DNA from 3 places in the uncultured Tyzzerella sp. genome. Region 1 is predicted to be linked to each of the others. Evidence: a T-box and tRNA genes for the amino acid it is inferred to sense, from the RefSeq annotation. Region 1 holds a T-box; the other regions hold tRNA genes.
What was found. A T-box is a leader RNA that pairs with one kind of tRNA and senses whether it is charged. The one in region 1 lies ahead of R5Z65_RS04370 (phenylalanine--tRNA ligase subunit alpha), so its partner is inferred to be a tRNA-Phe.

Region 2: it has a tRNA-Phe gene. The T-box ahead of R5Z65_RS04370 (phenylalanine--tRNA ligase subunit alpha) is inferred to sense a tRNA for this amino acid. The anticodon was not compared.
Region 3: it has a tRNA-Phe gene. The T-box ahead of R5Z65_RS04370 (phenylalanine--tRNA ligase subunit alpha) is inferred to sense a tRNA for this amino acid. The anticodon was not compared.

The regions. Positions count from the first base shown of each region.
Region 1 covers NZ_CAUWHO010000018.1:20,889-23,158, reverse strand. The annotation lists gene pheT (phenylalanine--tRNA ligase subunit beta) at 1-221, opposite strand, end outside; gene R5Z65_RS04370 (phenylalanine--tRNA ligase subunit alpha) at 240-1,265, opposite strand; T-box leader at 1,396-1,620, opposite strand; gene R5Z65_RS04365 (TDT family transporter) at 1,765-2,270, opposite strand, start outside.
Region 2 covers NZ_CAUWHO010000006.1:44,166-46,435, forward strand. The annotation lists gene R5Z65_RS01015 (glutamine--tRNA ligase/YqeY domain fusion protein) at 1-889, opposite strand, end outside; gene R5Z65_RS01020 (hypothetical protein) at 909-1,139, opposite strand; tRNA gene R5Z65_RS01025 (tRNA-Phe) at 1,307-1,379, shown strand; tRNA gene R5Z65_RS01030 (tRNA-Lys) at 1,387-1,459, shown strand; gene polA (DNA polymerase I) at 1,661-2,270, shown strand, end outside.
Region 3 covers NZ_CAUWHO010000060.1:469-2,738, reverse strand. The annotation lists gene R5Z65_RS08720 (NAD-dependent epimerase/dehydratase family protein) at 1-837, shown strand, start outside; tRNA gene R5Z65_RS08715 (tRNA-Gly) at 1,047-1,117, opposite strand; tRNA gene R5Z65_RS08710 (tRNA-Gly) at 1,123-1,194, opposite strand; tRNA gene R5Z65_RS08705 (tRNA-Gly) at 1,214-1,284, opposite strand; tRNA gene R5Z65_RS08700 (tRNA-Phe) at 1,288-1,360, opposite strand; gene R5Z65_RS08695 (hypothetical protein) at 1,557-1,715, shown strand; gene R5Z65_RS08690 (YrhA family protein) at 2,140-2,270, shown strand, end outside.

The sequences.
Region 1 (2,270 bases):
GGTTCACCTTGCCCTATATCTGCTTTTACAACCACTAGCTTATCTGCATCTGGGTGTTTTTCTATTTCTAAAACTTTAGCTACAACAACTTTTGTTATATCTTTACCTTTATTTTCTACACTTTCTACTTTAGAACCAGATAAAGTCATTTCATCACAAAATGTGTTTACATCACAATCTATATCAACATAATCTTTAATCCAAGACATTGGCAAATTCATTTTTATATCCCTCCTATATTAAAACTGCTCTAAAAATTTAATATCATTTTCAAAAAGTAACCTTAAATCTGTAATTGCATATTTTTGCATAGTTACCCTTTCAAGCCCCATACCAAAGGCAAAGCCACTGTATTCTTTAGGGTCTATCCCTGCCATTTCAAGCACCTTAGGGTGTACCATACCACAGCCTAAAAGCTCTATCCAACCACTGTTTTTACATACTCTACAACCAGAACCTCCACAAGCAAAACAAGATGCGTCCATTTCTGCACTAGGCTCTGTAAATGGAAAATGATGTGGCCTAAATCTTACTTTTGTATCTTCTCCTAAAAGCTCTTTTGCAAATACAGTTAAAGCACCTTTTAAATCTCCCATTGTTATATTTTTATCTATAACAAGCCCCTCTAATTGATGAAAAACAGGAGAATGTGTAGCATCTACCTCATCTGAACGATAAACTCTACCTGGAGCAATTATTTTTATAGGCATATCTTTGCTTTCCATAGCACGAACTTGTACAGGCGATGTTTGTGTTCTAAGAACAAAATCTCCAATACCATTTACATAAAAAGTATCTTGTTCATCTCTTGCAGGGTGATTTTTAGGTATATTTAAAGCCTCAAAATTATAATAAGCTGTTTCTACCTCTGGACCTTCTGCTATTTCATATCCCATACCTATAAATATATTTTTAATGTCATCTATAACCTTTGTCATAGGGTGCTTATTACCTATTTTTTTAGTTTTTGCTGGCATTGTAACATCAATTTTTTCAGCCTTTAGTTTAATTTCTTGCTGTTTAGCTAATAAAGATTTTTTAATATTATCTATCTTTTCTTCAATAGATGTTCTTACATCATTAGCAAGCTGCCCTATTATAGGTCGCTCCTCTGAAGATAAAGAGCCCATACCTTTTAATATATTTGTAAGCTCGCCTTTTTTACCAAGTATTTCTACCCTTATTTCTTCTAATAATTTTAAATCACTTGTTTTATTAAGTTTTTCTATTGTTACTTCTTTAATTTGTGATAATTTTTCTTTCATTTTTTTACTCCTTTCAAAATTTTAAAATCAATTTTTAAATACACAATTAGCAAAAATTAATACATAAACAAGTATATAATTTTAGCTTAAAATATAAATAATACCTTAATCATAAAAAAGCTCCCGTCCCAAAAGGGACGAAAGCTTTTTTCCGCGGTACCACCCAAATTTGCAAAAATATTTGCACACTCTTAGACTTAACGTGCCTTAGCCGTATCTCCCTAATAAGAAAAACCGTTCAAAAGATATACTCCAGCGTGAACTTCTATATTACTTTATCTTAAAGATGCTTACAGCCAAGGCATCTTCTCTCTAAAAGAACCATAATATATACTTTCGCTTTCATAGTATTTAAAATATAAATAATTATAACATATTAGTAAATGTTGTCAAGCATTTTATTATTACATAAATAATATTATTCTAAAGTGTAAAGCATAGGCTATATTTAACATTATATTTATAAATTTTTAGTTTTACAAATTACACTACATAAAAATTATATTTTTTCAAAATGTAGTCTTAAAAGTCTAGCAAAATTAAAAAGTACAAAGCCAATAATTGCAGTAGTAACATATATTTGTATACCCTCTAGTTGTTTAAATATATTAGCTATATTTTCATACCCTGTACTATTTAAATATCCTATCATTTTTTGTGTAGCCACCGTACCTATTGCCATTGGGAAAGTAAGCCCTGCAAAAGCAGGTGTAAAAGCATAAGAAAAAAACTTAGGCAACATAACTAAAACATAAACTAGAGATAACAATACACAAATATATAAAACCCAAACTAAAATCATATTAGGATTTTTTATTATGTTAATATAAGATACTATGCAAAGACTACAAGGACCTAAAAGTATAGCTGTCCCGTGTTGCATTGTATCTTTTATTTCAAACTTTAGAAGACGCCAAATCATAAAAGGTAGTATTAAAAAATAAATACATATTCCATAATAAACAATAAATGTTAAAAATTTATCTGCATTCATACTAGCACCCA
Region 2 (2,270 bases), on a different contig from region 1:
ATAAAGTTACAAGGCGTGGGTCGTCCCAGCCGTCTACTTTACCTTCTTCTACTAGTTGTCTTAAATATCTTTTACCCATAATAGTGTTAGATAAATTAAGTTTTGCAAACTCTATTTGTCTTGGTTTTACTTTAAAGTCTAGCTCATTTACAAACCAGTTGTACAAAGGTCTATGGTCTTCAAATTCCATTGTACAAATAGAATGAGTTATTTCTTCAAAGGCATCTTCTAGAGGGTGGGCAAAGTCATACATAGGGTATATGCACCAATCATTACCTGTTTTATGATGAGGTATATGTGCTATCCTATATATAACAGGGTCTCTCATATTTATATTAGGAGATGACATATCTATTTTTGCTCTTAAAGTTTTTTCTCCGTCTTTAAATTCTCCTTTTCTCATACGCTCAAAAAGGTCTAAGTTTTCTTCTATAGAACGGTTTCTATAAGGGCTTTCTTCTCCTGGAGCATTTAAAGAGCCTCTTTTTTCTCTAATCTCTTGTGGTGTTAAATCACATACAAAGGCTTTACCTTTTTTTATAAGCTCTACTGCACAGTCGTACATTTTTTCAAAATAACTAGATGCAAAATAAAGTCTGTCTTCCCAATCAAAGCCAAGCCACTCTATATCTTCTTTTATAGAACGGACAAATTCGTCATCTTCTTTAGCTGGGTTTGTATCGTCAAAACGAAGGTTGCATTTTCCACCGTAATAGTCTGCAAGCCCAAAGTTTAAACATATACTTTTTGCGTGACCTATATGAAGATACCCGTTAGGTTCTGGTGGAAACCTAGTGTGTATTTTATTAAGTTTGCCCTCAAGGTCTTTTTGTATATAATTATGTATAAAATTACCTGTTTGAGATAGATTATTATTTTCATTTTCCATAATAAAAATTCCTCCTAAGTTAAAAAGATTTACTTTCAAAGTCGTAATAATAAAAAACTTTTTTACAATGGTTACATACACCAAATTTCATAATTTTATCGTTATCTTCGTTTGAAAGTTTAAAATCTAGATTTACTTTTATATTATTACCAGTTTGGCTACAAATATGATTTTCAAAGTAATAATTTTTGCTTTTTTGAAAGCTATTAGCATTTAATATAATATCTTTTAGGTTGTCTAAAAGTTCCATATGTTCCTCCAATATATACTAACTATTAATATATTATTATATTATAAAGCTATAAAAAGGTCAATTTTTTTTAGGGAATTAAGTGCTAAAAAATTTTTTCAAAAAAATTAAAAAAAGTGTTGACATATTTAAAGTTATAATATATAATTAATTTTGTTGTTAAGCAAGCCCAGATAGCTCAGTCGGTAGAGCAGAGGACTGAAAATCCTCGTGTCGGCGGTTCGATTCCGTCTCTGGGCATAGCTATGGGTCACTAGCTCAGTTGGTAGAGCACTGGACTTTTAATCCAGGTGTCCCGGGTTCGAACCCCGGGTGACTCATTTTAAAAAGGGGTGTACGCATATTAGCGTATGCTTTTTTTGTATATAAATTAATTTTTATAAAATAGATTTTTATTATATAGATATATTTTTTACTTTATGTTAAAATTATCTATATTGGCTATAATTATAATAGAAATACGTTTTAATTTATATAGATTTATATCATAAATAGCTAAAAATTTTAAAAAGGAGAATTATATGGAAAAATTAATGCTTATTGACGGCCACAGTATAATGAATAGAGCTTTTTATGCAATACCCATTTTAACTAACAAAGATGGACAGTATACAAATGCCATATACGGCTTTTTAAATATTTTATTTAAGCTTATAGAAGAAGAACAACCTACATATATAGGGGTTAGCTTTGATTTACCTAAACCTACATTTAGACATTTAAAATATAGCCACTACAAAGGAAACAGAAAAAAAACTCCAGATGAGCTAAAAAGCCAAATACCTTTAATAAAAGAAGTATTAAAAACTATGAATATTATTATATATGAAAAAGAAGGATATGAGGCAGACGATGTTTTAGCTACTATTGCTAAAAAGGCAGAAAATATAGGTATAAATCCTATTATTGTAAGTGGCGATAGAGATTTACTACAAGTAGCTACGGACAATATAAAAATAAAAATTCCTAAAACAAAAGCAGGTAAAACAGAAATAGAAGACTATTTTGCAAAAGATGTTATGGAAAAATATAGCGTTACGCCAAAAGAATTTATAGAAGTGAAAGCTCTTATGGGGGACACATCAGACAATGTGCCAGGAGTACCATCTATTGGCGAAAAAACGGCTATAA
Region 3 (2,270 bases), on a different contig from region 1:
TTAGTTGATTTGGGATATAATGTGTCTATAATAACAAGGGAGATATCTAATTATAATAATATAAAGAATATTTTAGATAAATTAGATATTTTTATATATGACAATAATATTGATAATTTAATAAAGTATTTTAACAGTAATGATTTTGATTTAGTTATTCATTTAGCAGCTTCTAGCATAATTGAGCATACTAAAGATACTTTAGATTGTATAATAGATAGTGATTTAAAATTTGCAATGCATATATTGGAAGCTATGAGATATTCTAATTGTAATAAAATATTAAATACTTCTACATATTTTATGCATTATAAAAATGAACATTATAATCCTTCATGTTTATATGCTGCAATGAAAAAAACTTTTGAAGATATGTTACAATTTTATAATGAGGATTATAATATATCCTATGTAACAATAGAATTATTTGATACTTATGGCCCTAATGATACTAGAAATAAAATATTGAATTTAATCTATAGATATTCTTTAAGTAATGATATTTTAAATATGTCTGAAGGATATCAAGTGCTAGACTTAACATATATAGATGATGTTATTAATGCGTACTTAATAGGGATAGAAATGTTATTAAACAATGGTTTGATAAACAAAAAGTATTCATTAAAATCTGAAAACAGAGTAAGTATTAGAGAGTTAGTTAAGTTATATGAAAAAGTTTCAAATAAAAAAGTTAATGTTAATTATGGAGCTTTGCATTATAGAAAAAGAACAATAATGTTACCATATTCTGATGTAGAAATACTTCCTACCTGGAAACCAAAATATTCTTTGGAAGAAGGTTTAAAGATATTTATATTAAGCAAAATAAATTAAATATAAAAGTTTAAAAATATATTGTATATGTTATATTTTTGTTAGGATAATTACTAGTCATTTTAAACATCTCTTATTATAGATATTTGTAATAAGAGATGTTTTTCTATTTATATATAAGAAAATTTTTTATAAATTTTTAATAATTATTTATAAATGAAAAAAAAGAAGTAATAATAATTTATTACTTCTTTTTTTTCATTTATAAAAGCGGGTGATGGGAATCGAACCCACGTCCTCAGCTTGGAAGGCTGATGTTCTACCATTGAACCACACCCGCATAAAAGCGCGAGACGGGATTCGAACCCGCGACCCTCGCCTTGGCAAGGCGATGCTCTACCACTGAGCCACTCGCGCAAAAGATAACTTTAGATAAAGCGGGTGATGGGAATCGAACCCACGTCCTCAGCTTGGAAGGCTGATGTTCTACCATTGAACCACACCCGCATATGCCCAGAGACGGAATCGAACCGCCGACACGAGGATTTTCAGTCCTCTGCTCTACCGACTGAGCTATCTGGGCCTATTGCTTATCTAATGTTCCTTAAGACATTAGTTATTATAATATATATTATAAATATTGTCAATAGATATTTAACAATTTTTTTAAAAAATTTCTTGAGGTATAATACATAGGTAACAAAAAAGAATAAAAAAGATTTTCCCTTGTGGTATAGTAGATTTAACAAAAAAGAAATACCAAAAAGGAGAAAATATATATGTTGCCACAAATAAAGTATTATCTAGGGCGTTTTATTAAATATGCAATAAAAAATGGAGTTATAAAAGCTTCGATAAGATATAAAATAAGTAGAAAAACTATATATAAATGTCTAAAAAGATATTATGGCATATTAGAAAGGCTTAATTGCATTTAATAAATAATATATAGTTTTAATATAATAAAACGCTCAAGTGAAAATTATGTGATAGAAGTTTATATTTTAGGAAATAAACTAACAGGAAGAGAGATAAGGGCTTGGATAAGGTTTATTAAATCGTGAATAAAATAAATATTTTCTTTATTAAAATATTGTGTTAAAATATAATTAAATAGTATACTAAATCAAGTGAAATAATTGCAAATAAAAGATGGAGAAAAATTAGAGAATATTAAAATATGTTAGCAAAAAACTTAAAGTTTAGAAAAATCATAATTATAAACTGGACAATTTTTAATTGTAAAATATACCTAGAAAATTTTTTGGAGAATGTAAAGTGTATATAAAAGAAATTGATTTATTAATAAAAGAAATGGATAAATATGGAGATAAAATAAATGATGGTGTATAGGAAAAAGATTTGAAATTATTTTTAGATATTTTTGAAAAAATTTTTAGTGTAATTTTACCTAACGATTATTTAGATTTTTTAAAAAACCTTAATGGAATAGAATTTAATGGTTTTATTATATATGGCATTGATAAAGATTT